3 regions of the Paenisporosarcina sp. P5_A11 genome follow, and region 2 is predicted to be linked to each of the others. Evidence: riboswitches for the same ligand, from Rfam matches in the RefSeq annotation. Region 2 holds a riboswitch; each other region holds the start of a gene.

Region 1 (5,665 bases), on a different contig from region 2:
TGAAAACAGATGTATTACGCTCGCCTTTATTTTCAGTAGATACAATAATATCTACTCGGTCTAGTGCTTCGATTACTTGATCGAATTGAACTTTATCCGTTCGATGCAAAGTGACTAATCTATTGTTCTCATTTTGTAGATTGGAAGCTGGTTTAATCATATTTCGTGTAATCATGTCACCTTTAGAAAGAGGGACGACTGATACTTGAGATTCCAGATCACCAAAAGAGGTGATATGCGACTCAGTAACAAACTTATTAGGTAACTCCATTACGGTGATTTGATTCTTTTGAATAACTGTCCTTGATGGAATATCCGCTTTTGCTACATAAATCTTTGTCATTGCACCTAAATCAGAATTTAAATCCTTTACTTTTTGCAGCACCATGTATCCAGTTGCAGCTGCTAAGATAAATGCCATAATAAAAAATATAGCCGCTCTCCTTTTTGCCTCTAACATTTAACAATTCCTCATTTCAAAATGGTGATTTATACCGAAATAGGTATAATGCTGTATTAATTATGTATAAGGTCACTTACTATTTACCATTTACCTTTCTAAATTGTCAAAGTTAGCTAACTATAACAACTTGATATGCTAGTTCCCTTGTACTATGTAAATAAACCTACTTTATGTCATTAATTTTCACCCACTTCAATCAACGTTGATATATAGACATTTCAAAAAAGTGAATTTATTTCCAGGTTAAATCAAATTATCCATTTTTCACCCTTTTTTTGGTATTAAACAGGACTATCGATTCTTTATTTTTCCCATCTATTACCACATATCCTGATATCAAGATAATAAATTTTTTATATTATGAACGTATTTCTTCTATATAATAATTAACGATATTTTTTTGTTTTTTTCATACATAAAAACCGTTGCATTCCTCCACATGGAGACAAATGCAACGGTTCTATTTTCTTATAAGGTAACTAAAAATTGAGCGTGTTTTCCTATGATTTCTGCATAATCTTCCACCATGACACTTGCTGTGGGAAATTTACCAGCTCCTGGTCCAATTAAAGTTAAAGTCCCAATGTAATTTGTATCAAGCGCAATCGCGTTGTTTACACCCTCAACTGCATACAACGGATGCTCGGGATCTACTAATCTTAGACCAACGCTTGCATGTAAGGACCCGTCTTGCTCTTCAATAATCTCTGCCACATGCCTGAAACGCAAACCTTCTCTTGTTGCACTTTGTACTTGTTCAAGTGTAATATCAGCAATTCCAGCAATCGTTACATCATCCCAATTCGGTTGTTTACCAAATGCCAAAGTACTTAATATCATAAGCTTTCGAAATGCGTCTTGACCAGAAATGTCATTAAAAGGATCTGACTCTGCATAGCCAAGTACCTTTGCTTCTTCTAAGGCATCATGAAACAAGCTTTCATGTATTCGCATTTGAGTTAAAATGTAATTTGATGTTCCATTTAATATCCCTTGAATTCTATGCACCTGATTCACAAGCAGAAGGTTTTTCAAGGTTTTTATTATTGGTACGCCCCCTGCTGTTGTTGCTTCATATCCGACATGGACACCTTGTCTTTTTGCTCGTTCTTGTAATTCTAAACCATACTTTGAGAACATTACTTTATTAGCTGTAATCACATGACAGCCTTTTTGAATAGACCTACATAGATATTGAAATGCCGGTTCTTCACCTACAATTGCCTCAAATACAACTTGAATATCGGGAATGTCTTCAATGTCTTGAAAGTTGTCAGTTACCATAACGCCTGGCGTTGCCATACGACTTTTTGTTGGTTCTCGTATTAGAATTGCTTTTACTTCTATATCCAATCCTAATGATTGTTTTAATTGATGTTTTCTTTCATTAAGAATTTGGAATATGCCTTGACCAACTGTTCCAAAACCTAAGATTGCTGCTTGAATCGTTGCCATGACTTTACCCCCAAGTGAACAGTTAATATATCTCCCCATGTCTCAAATTCAGTCAGAAAGCCATCATGACCGAATCGTGTGTTGACCATGCAGAAATGATGATCAGGAACGAGATGCGCAAAAGAGCAAATGTCCTCAGGTGGATATAGTAAATCATGTGTGAATGCTATGGTGATTACTTTTGCTTCAAATTGTTTCGCCGCTATTTCTATTCCGCCTCTATCCCTCCCGATATCATGAGTGTTCATTGCCCGTAATAAGGTAAGATAGCTGTTCGCATCAAAACGTTCCGTAAGTTTTGTCCCTTGGTATTTCATATAGGATTCGATTTCGAACAAACCATCACTTCTGGTCTTTCTTGCAAAACGGTCCTTATGTAATTGTTCACTACGATAAGTGACTAACCCCGCCATGCGTGCTGTTTCAAACCCTTTTATATCTGATGAACTCTTATAGTTTCCATTGCAATAGTTTGCATCTGTTTCAATTGCATGAATGCCAATATAATTATAGGCAATACCTGTATCACTTAAATAAGGGGTAACTGCTAATGGAATCAGTAAATCCATATCTTTTGGGTAGAGTAGTCCCCACTCCAGCACACGCATCCCACCAAGCGATCCTCCAACTACTGCATGAAGTCTATCAATTCCCAAAGCTAGTAATCCTTGTTTTTCAGCATGGACCATATCTCGAATTGTAATGGTTGGAAAGGATGAGCGATATGGTTCACCTGTTGTAGGATTAATTGTAGCTGGACCAGTTGAACCGGAACATCCCCCTAAAACATTCCATGTAATTACTTGAAATACATTCGTATCAATAACTTTTCCAGGTCCAATCATTCCACTCCACCAACCTGGTTTTTCCTGAGTTCCAGTAGCATATTGATTTCCAGTCAAAGCATGACAAACTAAAATAACAGGTGCATCTAATGGACCGCAAGATTCATATGAAAGTTCAACTTGTTCCAGTAGATTCCCAGACTCTGTTTGGAAGTTTCCGATTTCTACACTTCCTGTTGCCACTAATTCCACCTCCAAGTTAAATCGGTACGACGATTGCTTGATCTATCGCTTGCCTTAAATCAGCTAATAAGTCTTCTACCGACTCTAATCCCACTGAAAGTCGAATCAATTCTTCTGTGACACCTGACTTTCTTAATTCTTCTCCACTTAACTGTTGATGTGTCGTAGAAGCCGGATGAATGATAAGCGATTTGGCATCTCCTACATTGGCAACATGAGACCAGATTTTGACGTTATCGATGATTTTACGCCCTGCATCTCGTCCTCCTTTAATTCCAAAATTCACAATTGAACCGTATCCATTCTTCAAGTATTTATTAGCTAATTGATGAGATGGATGAGATTCAAATCCATTGAAACTTACCCACTCCACCGCTGGATGATTCTCTAGAAAATTAGCTACCGCCAATGCATTTTCATTGTGCCTCGGCACACGTAAATGTAACGTTTCGAGACCTTGCAAGAAAGAAAATGCATTATCTGGGCTTAGACATGGACCAAAGTCACGAAGTAGTTGAACTCGAAGTTTAATAGCGAATGCAACTTGAGGCACGTCAATCCCATAACGCAATCCATGGTAACTAGTATCTGGTTCCGTAAACTCAGGAAACTTCTCGCTATTCCAATCGAATTTTCCTGCATCAACTACCACACCTCCAATTGAAGTACCATGTCCACCAATCCATTTTGTTGCTGAATGTACTACTACATCAGCACCATATTCAATAGGATTACTTCCATATGGAGTAGCAAATGTATTATCAACAATTAACGGAATTCCGTGCGCGTGGGCTATAGTAGACACAGCTTCTATATCTAGAACATGGAGACTTGGATTGCCGATAATTTCCCCAAAAATGGCTTTCGTTTTTTCAGAAATGGCTCCTCGGAAATTCTCCGGATTAGTTGAATCGACAAACTTTACAGTGATTCCATACTTTGGAAGTGTTTTAGCAAACAAATTATAAGTACCACCATATAAATTACTAGCAGCAATGATTTCATCTCCTGCTCCTGCTATATTTAAAATAGAAAAAGCGATCGCTGCCATTCCACTTGATAAAGCTACTGCAGCTGTACCCCCTTCTAACAAAGCAACACGCTGTTCAAATACATCGACTGTTGGATTGCCTATACGCGTATAGATATTTCCAGCTTCTTGCAGCGCAAAAAGTTTTTGAGCATGTTCTGTATCTTTGAAAACAAAAGAAGTAGTTTTATGAATTGGTACCGCACGTGAGCCAGTAATCGGATCCGGCTCTTGCCCTCCGTGTAAAAGTAGCGTTTCTGGTTGAAGATTAGTCATTGTTTTTCCCTCCTGGTTTGTGGTTTAGATGGAAGTGTGGAGGCGAAAGAGGAGTTTTGGAATACAAAAAGCCCCTTCTTCGCTTAAGAAGAGGGGGCTCGCAATTGCGTATACCTCCTCTTATCTTTCAGATCCACATGAAGAAATCTGTAGGAATTAGCACCTTTGCAAGTTCATCACTTGCCGGTTGCTGGGCATCGTAGGGCCTAGTCCCTCTGCCGCTCTTGATAAGAGTATTTGATTCAATTTTCCATCTTGAGAAACAGTATATGTTTTCCAGGAAGAAAAAGTCAAGAAATAATTATTTTTTTTGAAACTTCAGCCAATAGTCAAACGTTTAAAGAGTGAGAAGAAAAAAGGAGTTGAGATTTTGAATCTTGCTTTATTGTCACTCATGATTATCCTATCAGGCTATTTAATTGGGGGGTTACATGGGTCCTACATCGCACAATGGATTTCAGGGGTTAATGTAAAAGATCAAGGTGTAAAGAATTCTGGGGCGTCTAATGCTACCATCGTGTTAGGATGGAAATTCGGGGCTTTAGTTGCGTTATTTGACATTGGTAAAGGATTTATCGCCGTTCTATTATTGGCCTATATTTTAGATACACAAAGTCTCTTTAATGGCTACACACCTACTCTACTTTTATTAATAGGAGCAGCTGTCGTTATCGGACATAATTATCCTTTGTGGATGAATTTTGATGGTGGCAAAGGAACTGCATCAATCATTGGGATTATGTTTGCTGTCGATTGGAGAATGGGCTGTATTGGATTGACCTTGCTCATATTAATAACTCTCATAACAGACTATTTACCAATTGGCGTTCTTTTTTTATACCTTACATTATTGGTTTATGTATTTTGGTTTATGGGAGGATTTTGGCCGAACTTCATCTCATTAGCTCTTTTCACTTTAGCTATTTGGAAACATAGAGAAAACATTCTACGTATAAAGCAAGGAACTGAACCTAAAGTGTCTACTGTTATGAAAAAGAAAAAAACGACATCTCCACAGGAATTCTAAGAGGATTTACTATATTTCTTACATTTACCTGTTTGGCAGCAGCCTCTTATTAGGTTAAAAAATATCCTATCTGATTTTTAATAGCATTCAATATTCCTAGATGATTCTGAAAATGATAAACTAATAATAGATTTATGAAATTAAGGAGTGGAATGTCATGCAAGAAATATTAATCGAACGCCTCGTGCGTTATGCAAAAATTGATACACAATCTGACGCAAACAGTTCAACTTGCCCTTCAACACCAGGTCAGTGGGACTTACTCCATGAACTTGAAAAAGAGTTGGCTGCGATCGGAATGGAAGACATTTCACTTGATGATAATGGCTATTTATTTGCTACATTACCTTCAAATATAGACCATGAATTGCCTACAATTGGATTCT
Region 2 (5,665 bases):
GGTACAATTAGCTTTTTCTTCAATATTTTATACCTCCTAAAATTGGATAATTTTAATTATAAATTAGTATAAAATAATTCGAATGAATAAATTGAATTATTTTAATTTTATAAATAATTAAAATTACGCTTAACTACGCCTTGGTGTAGGTATAATTTACCAATTAATAAATTTATTTGAAAAATAGACTCGTCGCTGTGGAATAGTTGAAGAATCTGATATGAATGATTTTATTTTTTTAATAAACCTTGATAAGGAAAAGGTTAGCCGAAGGTATTACATTCAAAGGGGATATTGATTTGAGACTTTTAGCAAATTAGCAAATGAAATAATCTTTAGAAGTAACCACAAGGGCGCTTTTTTTGTTTTCCCGTGAGAAGAAAAGAAATGGATGGAATTGCCGAAAGAAATTGGTAGCGTTCTGACTATGGACGGGTTGGAAGAAAGCCTGATTTCAAGATATTAGAATTTCTACGTGGTGTTCATCCGATACTCGTAATATAAGTTGATTGCGACCATTTATGGGCCCATTCCACTCTAAAGAAGGTCTTATGAGCCCCTGTTGTCCTCATTAATGTTTTGGAGTAAGTTGAAGGAAATTCCAGATGTGGAGTCGAATTGATTATTTATCGGGGGAGTTCAGTGAAAAAATATTCAGTTCACTTATCGTTTAAAAACGGATTGGACATGCAATTTGAAACAGATACTAATGTTAAGTTGACAGAACCTCAATACATAAATGGAGGACAATTCATAGTTACGGAAAATGAATATATAATTAATGTTCCATGAAATGAATGTTGTTCAATTGTTGAATTAGTTATCTATCATTGTTTTACTGAGGAAGATAGCAATAACGATATGTTTTTGCATATTCATTTGACGGTGACCAAGCGGGCTGAAGTACCTGTTATTGTAAGAGAATGGTCTTTAGGTATTCCACCTAATTCATTAGACGGTCTGGATGAGCTTCAAAAAAATCTAGCGTTTAAGGCATATGCGTCCGTACAGTTATTAGCATTTGAACAAGGAAGCAGGAGTTAAAAGCAGGAAGAAGGTATCATGCCAGTTCGGAATTTTAGGCAAAGTGTTGAAAATGGCTGGCTTCCTTCGAAGTTTTTCTAAATAAAATTATTAATGAAGAAACATATGAGTGAAGAGCATGGATGAAAGATAAAATCACATAAGTGATGTTCTTAACTAATAGAAATGAGGATATAAGTGATGACGAAAATTCCAGTAGCTGTACAAATGTATACATTGCGAGAGGAAAGCGAGCAAGATTTTTCCGGTACCTTGAAAAAGGTTGCAGAACTTGGCTTCGATGGAGTGGAATTTGCCGGATACGGTGGAATGACTGCGAAAGAAGTAAAAGTGCTATTGGATGAACTTGGCCTTCAGGCAGCGTCCAGTCATGTGCCTTTAGAAGAATTGGAAAACAACCTGGCCGGGGTTATTGAAGACCAGAAAACGTTAGGAAGTAATTATGTAGTTTGCCCTTATTTATTGCCTGACCGCCGTTCAGAAGAACATTATCGTAACCTTATTTCTATATTGGATCAAGCAGGGGAAAAGTGCCGCCTTGAAGGCATTACACTACTTTATCATAACCATGATTTTGAACTAGACCTTCTCTCAGATGGCAGAATGGCGCTTGAATCCATTTTAGAAGATACAAACGAAGACAATTTAAAAGCAGAGTTTGATGTGTATTGGCTGAAAAAGGCAGGAGAAAATCCAGTTGAGTGGATTAATAAATATAAAAATAGAACACCGATTATCCATTTGAAGGACATGACGACTGATGAGGAACAATTTTTCGCGGAGCTTGGAACAGGCGGAGTTGATATTGAAGCAGTATTGAATATAGGAGAAGAAGCGGGAGTTCAGTGGTGGGTCGTTGAGCAGGATTTCACTCGCCGGACTCCATTTGAGAGCATTGGAATGAGCATTAATTTTTTAAATACAAAACTACCGCATCTTGCAAAGAAATAGAATGAGAATGAAAATGAGTACATTAAAAGAAGCGTAATCGGTTGTGAAACAATCTCTATAGTTCGTCATCTTCCAGAATATCAGAATAATATAAAGGTAGAAATTGTTGCAGTATGTGATATTGTCGCCGAACGTCCATAAGCAATGTTAAAGCTCATACTTTGCTTATGGTTTTCGGAAAATGCACATAACGATAACTTTTTGAAACTATTCCATTTGCCTTTAGCAGTAGGTATATGCCCAAATATGCTAAATTGGCGTTTGATTTGGAAGAGAAGAAGACCGGTGTGGCGAAATGTACATTTGAGGACATACCCTTAAAATTGTGGCCAGTGATTCCGTTATGCGAGATGAGGGGAATAGGCGACAAATGTAAACAAACCTTCATGGGATGGGGATTTTTATGGTTGGCGCGAATAGCGATTTATAAACACTTGAAGTACGCTTTTTTGTAATGGGAAATCAACTCTATCATCATGCCTGGGGAATTGATTTATCGGAACTCAAGACCTTTATTAGAGGGGCAGTTAATTATGGAAAGGGACAAATCCTATTTCGAGATTATGTAAAAACGGAAGATATCTTTACGGTTAAAATGTGCGAAGACGTGAAGAGACCGCACGTGACCTAAAGAGAATAATTAGTTCTAAATATAATTTAATTCCTATTGGTTTTGTAATGTTTAAAATTGACTTCATTCAATTCCAGCATTAAACTCATCTCAATAACTTCATATTTCTTATCAAGAGAAGCAGAGGGACTGGACGAATGATGCTTCAGCAACCGCTTTGATCTATGGTATGGTCTACAGCCAGAAAGAACCGTCTTGAGAGATAAGTGTACTTAATGTACATGACACTCTTTTTGTTTTGAAAGATTTTTTTATTTTCGTTTAATTCGTACTTAATCAATATGAATAGTAGGTTACATATATTAAAGGAGACGAACACTGTTGAGTAATTTATATATAAAAACGGAAAAACAAAAAAAGTGGCTCGATAAATTGCAACAATTTGAAGAAAGATTTAAAAGTAGGTCTGCGGAAATTGATGAGCTTTCCGTTTTTCCAATAGAGAATATGAAGGATTTAGTCGGTCTTGGTTATGCAAGTCTTACATTACCAACTGAACTAGGTGGAGAAGGATTCTCTGTTTACGACATGGTCCTTATGCAAGAAACGCTTGCAAGTTATGATGCTAGTACTGCATTATCCATTGGCTGGAGTTTAGGTGTGGTTGGTGAGTTATTCGAAAAAAAGCTTTGGACAAAGGAAAAACTAGACTTTTTCGCGACTGAAGTTCTAAATGGGGCACTAGTAAACCGTTCTGTTAGTGAGGCACAAACAGGTAGTCCCACGCGCGGGGGCCGTCCAGGTACAACCGCTATAAAAAAAGGAAATACGTGGGTAATAAATGGTCGGAAAATTTTCACAACGGCTTCTCCGATACTCTCATATTTTCTAACCTCTGCTTGGATTGAAGAAAAAGAAAAAGTAGGTTTCTTCCTTATCAACAGAGATTTAGATGGGGTATCAATCGAAGAAACGTGGGATGTCGTATCCATGCGCGGAACGAGTAGCAACGATTTAATATTAAATAATGTAGTTGTCCAAAACTCTGATTTAGTCGAACTTCCGGAGTTTGTAAGCGGCGGGAAAATAAATGGTTGGTTACTCCATATTCCAGCTACTTATCTTGGAGTAGCACAAGCGGCACGCGATTACTCAGTTCATTTTGCTAATACGCATACTCCAAACAGTTTGAATGGACCAATTGCACAGTTACCAAATGTTCAACAGCTAATTGGCGAAATAGATTTAGAGCTTATGAAAGCACGATTCGTCATCTATGGAGCGGCTTCTTCTTATGATAACGAAGCAACAAGACATTTACTGACAAATGAAGTAAGTGTTGCAAAACATATTGTGACAAACTCTGCTATAACAATTGTTGATAAAGCGATGCGATTAGTTGGAGCGAAAAGTCTACAAAGAACTAATCCATTACAACGTTACTATCGTGACGTTCGCGCAGGATTACATAACCCTCCGATGGATGATATGACGATAAAAAAACTGGCACTAACTGCATTGGAAGAAGATAAAAACAAAAATAATAAAGATAAATAAGTAATCTGGTTCAGCGGGTTTTTTATTTCATCGAATGAGAGTGTTTGCCTTGTCTTGGTCAACTAACGGGTGCTTTAGTTGAAGAACAGGAGATTGTCATAGACAATCTTTTTTGTTTGTCTATTGTCCCAAGACAGAATGGATATTTATTCACTGGACTGGAAAGCGAAACCGCCAAAAGCCCGTCAACTCGACCATGAATATTCGATGAATATGGAATTGATCGGTGTAAAAAGGAAGAAATGAGAAACCGCAAGGATATGATTGTTCTTCAAATTCATCCATTCTTTCTTGTCATTTTCAATTGGAACATTTTCTTTAAAAAAGCATTTATCATTCACTGCTGAAAGTGAAACGAGATAGAATAATTTGAAGAGAAAAAGAAATTAGTTAATTGTTCATTAACTATAGATAATCAGTGTAATGAGGGTGAGATTACTGTAGCAAACACTACTTTTGTTCACTTCAATTTATGGACAGTATTTTTAATTAGATTGAGAAAGGCGAGTCCATATAGCTCTCACCTTTCAATAGTATTATTTATTTTTGTTGGATTGTTGATTCTTGTTTTTGTTGTTAACAATGTTTTTAGGTTTAGAATCAAAGTCGGCAGCAAATTCTTCTTTGTGATTGTTGGGGTTTTTGTAGATTCCAAGGCTGTTATGCGTTCTTTCATTCAATGTCTTTTTGTTGTTTTTACTCATGGATGTTCACCTCCTAGAGTCTAATGTGCTCTGTTTAGAAGGTTTTATTCTTAATGGACATTTCTTCTTTTTAGGTGTTAATTACCTAGCCTTTTCACAAGGAAAGGCAATAAAAAATAGGAATAGTTAATCCATTATTAGTAGCAAACACATTAACTCCATATTGAAAGAAGTTTGATTAAAATGGAGTTGATTAGGTTGGTTGAGTGTTAGACCATGCAGTGACCACGAAACAAATATACAAAGATAAACAAACGTAAAAAACAGGATCTTTGTTTTCTTTCTACCTAATTCGATGCAAAATAAAAGCCTACCAACAAAGGCAGGCTCGAATTTTGAAAAGTTAGACTTGACCTTAGAACAAGTAACCAAAGCCTGATAACCCTCGGTTGCTTTTCACGAACAATGAAAAGAAGAAATCGCGTTCTATGAAAGAGATGGTAATCAAAAATGATAATCGTTATTAAAGACTCTTGAAAGTGTATTCAAAGTCCCAATCACACCGCCATGAGATTGGGACTTTTCCTTTGAAAAATATAGATAGACAATTATCGCTTTACTTCAAGAAGGAGTAAAACGTTTTTCCTTATTACTTTTCAAGCGGTGATCAATATAATGTGAAAAAGCCCGTACTGGACGTTCTTTTTGTGTTCCCTAAGACGTTCGTTATAGGGAACAGACATTTTTCATAATTCATTCTTCTTAAACTCCCATAATCAGTCGGTGATTTCAAAAAACCCTATTAATAATATTTTTCATTTTTACACAATGTGACATTTTTTTACAAGACCAATGTTATAAGATGTTCTCTGGGTCTAACACTAGTCATTTTGAGAAA
Region 3 (4,061 bases), on a different contig from region 2:
TAGAAGAATTGAAAAAAATCGTGGAGGCAAGTGGTCTGTCACTCAAGAAGTTCTATAATACAAGTGGCATGAAATACCGTGAGCTTGGATTGAAAGATAAGCTTCCAACTATGTCAGACGATGAACAATTTGAATTGCTATCTTCAGACGGAATGTTAATTAAGAGACCTCTCGTTACAGATGGCTCAAAAGTTACATTGGGATATAAAGAATCGGATTTTATTGAGAACTGGAAACGATAATATCTGTTCTTGTTTTTAGGGAAAGATTATGTCAAACTGAAGTTGAATATATTACATATTTGGAGGGTTATTAATGAGCACACCAAAAGAATTACGCTACTCTGAAGAACACGAATGGGTTAAAGTTGAAGATGGGAAAGCACGCATCGGTATTACACACTTCGCTCAATCTGAGCTTGGTGATATTGTATTCGTTGAACTTCCTCAAGTAGGCGACGATATTAAAACAAACGAACCATTTGGCAGTGTTGAATCTGTTAAAACAGTTTCAGAGCTTTATGCACCAATCAGTGGAAAAGTAGTAGAAGTTAACAGTGAATTAGAAGACAGTCCTGAATTTGTTAATGAATCTCCATATGAAAATGCATGGATGGTTGTTATCGAACCTGCTGATGTTAAAGAAGTAGACTCATTAATGACTGCTGAACAATACGAAAAAATGACACAAGAGTAAAACGTTAGTAAAACGCCGACATGTGTTCGGCGTTTTTTTCATATATAGAGTATAAATTTGAATTTAAAAGGCGCATCAAAAGCTTCGAGTAGGTAACGATAAAGGTATGGTAACAGCTTTTTTAAGTCTTTTAATATATCCTTATAAATGAGTCTAGCAAGGAGTGATCCCATGCTTTCAGGGAAAGTAATCGTGGTAGAAGGTCGTTCAGATAAACAAAGAATACAAAAAGTTCTAGCAGAACCTATTGAAATTATTTGTACGAACGGAACGGTCAGCGCATCTCGTTTAGAAGAGTTACTTGTTCCTTATGAGCAAGATGAAATGTATATATTTGTGGATGCTGATAGTTCAGGTGAGAAACTACGTGCGCTTATTAAACGTGAATTTCCTGAGGCTTTGCATTTATATACAGATGTTACTTATCGTGAAGTCGCGACAACCCCTTTGAAAATCATTGCGAGCATTTTACTCGGAGCAAATATTGAAGTGAGATCGCAATTTATCGTTTAAACTAAAAGGATGAATATAATGAAAGAATGGACAATTACTGAGTGGGAAACTTTTTCACAAAACGCTAATGTTACAGCCTATTACCTATATACTCCTTTGTGTGGAACTTGCAAAATTGCTTCCAAAATGATGGATGTGGTGGAAGATCTTTTACCAAATGTGGAAATAGGCAAAGCGAATTTGAATTTTGTAGAACATTTAGCGGATGACCAGCAAATTGAAAGTGTCCCTTGCTTATTAATTTCTGAGAATGGACAAATCACTGAAAAAATTTACGCTTTCCACTCAGTGCCGTATCTCTACAATCGATTGAGAAAAAATATTTGACGTTCACATTTGAACGTGTTACATTATCAGTCGGAACAATAAACCAAAACTTAATATCGTAAACTCTTATAAAGAGAGGCTGAGGGAAGTGCCCGATGAAGCCCGGCAACCGTCACAAATTTGTGAAATGGTGCCAAATCACTCAAAGTATTTTGCTTTGACAGATGAGAGAACGGTCTAACGTATATAACTATGCAATTAGTCCCTTCTGCTTTTCTGCGGAGGGGACTTTTTAAATTCAGAGGTGAACTAGAGAAATGATTCAATTACAAAACTTATCAAAAACATTTATAACAAGTAATGGCCAACTTATTGCTGTAGATGATGTCAATTTAACTGTTGAACAAGGAGAAATCTTTGGCATTATCGGCTATAGTGGTGCAGGTAAAAGTACATTAATTCGATTGTTAAATGGTTTAGAAAAACCGACTTCAGGAAGTGTAACAGTTAACGGACAAGAAATATCATCAAGCTCAGGTCAAGCACTTCGAAGTGCAAGACAAAAAGTTAGCATGATTTTCCAACACTTTAACTTACTGTGGTCTCGAACAGTTGAAGATAATATTTCGTTCCCACTTGAAATTGCAGGAATTAGCAAAACGAAACGCATAGAACGAGTAAAAGAGTTAATCGAACTTGTTGGATTAACTGGGAGAGAAAAAGCATATCCTTCTCAATTATCTGGAGGACAAAAACAACGTGTTGGAATCGCGCGTGCACTTGCTAACAACCCCGAGGTATTGCTTTGTGACGAAGCAACATCGGCGCTTGACCCAGAAACAACGGATCAAATACTAGAGTTGCTTGTGGATATTAACAAACGCTTAGGATTAACAATCGTACTCATAACACATGAAATGCATGTTATTCGCAAAATTTGTCATCGCGTCGCGGTCATGGAAGCAGGGAAAGTGGTTGAGATGGGTTCAGTACTCGAGATCTTCCAAACACCTCAACAGGACATTACGAAACGCTTTGTAGCACAAGTTAATGGTCCAGAAGAAGCCAGTCAAACAATTGCTCATCTTATCGAGCAATATCCTTTTGGCAAACTCGTGAAACTCGTGTTTGTTGGAGATCGAACTGAACAACCTATACTCTCAAGGCTCATTAAACAATATCAAGTCGAAGTAAATATCGTACAAGGTAATATTACACAAACTCAAAATGGTGCATACGGAACATTGTATTTGCAAATTGATGGGGATACTTTAGCGATTAATCAAGCAATTGACTATTTACATGAACAAGAAGTTCATACGGAGGTGATCTCACATGATTGAAAACCTTCTACCTAATGTTGATTGGGAAAAAATGTGGGAAGCTACACTTGAAACACTTTATATGTCTGCAATGGCCACGGGATTCACATTTGTCATTGGTCTTGCCCTAGGTATTTTGCTATTTCTGACGAGTCCACATCAACTATGGGCAAATAAAATCGTGTATTGGTTAACAGGTGCATTTGTCAACATCTTCAGATCCATCCCATTTATCATCCTAATCATTTTGTTAATCCCGTTTACTAAGTTTTTACTTGATACCATTCGTGGTGCAAATGCAGCATTACCTGCACTTATCATTGGTGCAGCTCCATTTTATGCTCGAATGGTGTTAATTGCTTTACGTGAAATTGATAAAGGAGTAATCGAAGCAGCTCGCTCAATGGGTGCAAAGACTACGACAATTATTTGGAAAGTGTTATTACCTGAATCACTTCCAGCATTACTTTCAGGACTTACAGTTACTGCTGTTGCGCTTGTTGGGTATACTGCGATGGCAGGTATTATTGGAGCTGGCGGATTAGGTAACTTGGCATTCTTAGATGGCTTCCAACGTAGTCGTGAAGATGTAACGATCGTATCGACGATTCTCATCTTAATTATTGTTTTTATCATCCAATGGATTGGCGATGCCTTCACTTCAAAAGCAGATAAGCGTTAATTGGTGCCTGCGAGTAAAACTCGATCACATATTTTAAGGAAAAGGGAGAGACAATCATGAAGAAACTTGTAGCAGGAATTTTATTATCGGTAAGTGCAATCACACTAGCAGCATGTGGTGGAGATGGAGAGTCTTCTGGAGGTAACAAGGAATTAGTAGTAGGAGCATCAAACACTCCGCACGCTGAAATCCTCGAACAAGCGAAACCATTGCTTAAAGAAAAAGGGATTGACCTTGAAATCGAAACATATCAAGACTATATTTTACCGAACAAAGATTTAGAATCTGGTGATTTAGATGCTAACTACTTTCAACATATTCCCTACTTAGAATCACAAATCTCTGACAACAACTATGATTTTGTCAATGCTGGCGGTATTCACATTGAACCTATCGGTGTTTATTCTAAAAAATATAAATCATTAGAAGAACTTCCTGAAGGTGCAACGATTTTAATTAGTAATTCAGTTGCTGACCATGGTCGAGTTCTTTCAATGTTAGAAGCAGAAGGATTAATTAAATTAGCTGAAGGTGTTGATAAAACAACGGCTGAAGTGAAAGATATCGTTGAAAATCCAAAA

What was found. Region 2 has a riboswitch for S-adenosylmethionine ahead of AC1DOS_RS13595 (acyl-CoA dehydrogenase family protein). Riboswitches for the same ligand answer to the same signal wherever they lie in the genome.
Region 1: another riboswitch for S-adenosylmethionine. It lies ahead of AC1DOS_RS01345 (O-acetylhomoserine aminocarboxypropyltransferase/cysteine synthase family protein); the one in region 2 lies ahead of AC1DOS_RS13595 (acyl-CoA dehydrogenase family protein).
Region 3: another riboswitch for S-adenosylmethionine. It lies ahead of AC1DOS_RS06175 (methionine ABC transporter ATP-binding protein); the one in region 2 lies ahead of AC1DOS_RS13595 (acyl-CoA dehydrogenase family protein).

The regions. Positions count from the first base shown of each region.
Region 1 is NZ_JBFUKT010000002.1:82,689-88,353, reverse strand. Features, by position in the region: gene cpaB (Flp pilus assembly protein CpaB) at 1-460, opposite strand, end outside; gene AC1DOS_RS01355 (homoserine dehydrogenase) at 932-1,918, opposite strand; gene metX (homoserine O-acetyltransferase MetX) at 1,891-2,946, opposite strand; gene AC1DOS_RS01345 (O-acetylhomoserine aminocarboxypropyltransferase/cysteine synthase family protein) at 2,963-4,252, opposite strand; SAM riboswitch class I at 4,370-4,486, opposite strand; gene AC1DOS_RS01340 (glycerol-3-phosphate acyltransferase) at 4,623-5,279, shown strand; gene pepT (peptidase T) at 5,437-5,665, shown strand, end outside.
Region 2 is NZ_JBFUKT010000107.1:3,646-9,310, reverse strand. Features, by position in the region: gene AC1DOS_RS13610 (M4 family metallopeptidase) at 1-23, opposite strand, end outside; gene AC1DOS_RS13605 (hypothetical protein) at 862-1,044, shown strand; gene AC1DOS_RS13600 (sugar phosphate isomerase/epimerase family protein) at 1,225-1,995, shown strand; SAM riboswitch class I at 2,732-2,835, shown strand; gene AC1DOS_RS13595 (acyl-CoA dehydrogenase family protein) at 2,945-4,123, shown strand; gene AC1DOS_RS13590 (hypothetical protein) at 4,660-4,827, opposite strand.
Region 3 is NZ_JBFUKT010000022.1:26,843-30,903, forward strand. Features, by position in the region: gene AC1DOS_RS06155 (arsenate reductase family protein) at 1-242, shown strand, start outside; gene gcvH (glycine cleavage system protein GcvH) at 316-696, shown strand; gene AC1DOS_RS06165 (toprim domain-containing protein) at 868-1,209, shown strand; gene AC1DOS_RS06170 (thioredoxin family protein) at 1,228-1,536, shown strand; SAM riboswitch class I at 1,600-1,707, shown strand; gene AC1DOS_RS06175 (methionine ABC transporter ATP-binding protein) at 1,794-2,819, shown strand; gene AC1DOS_RS06180 (methionine ABC transporter permease) at 2,812-3,480, shown strand; partial or broken gene AC1DOS_RS06185 (MetQ/NlpA family ABC transporter substrate-binding protein) at 3,537-4,061, shown strand, end outside.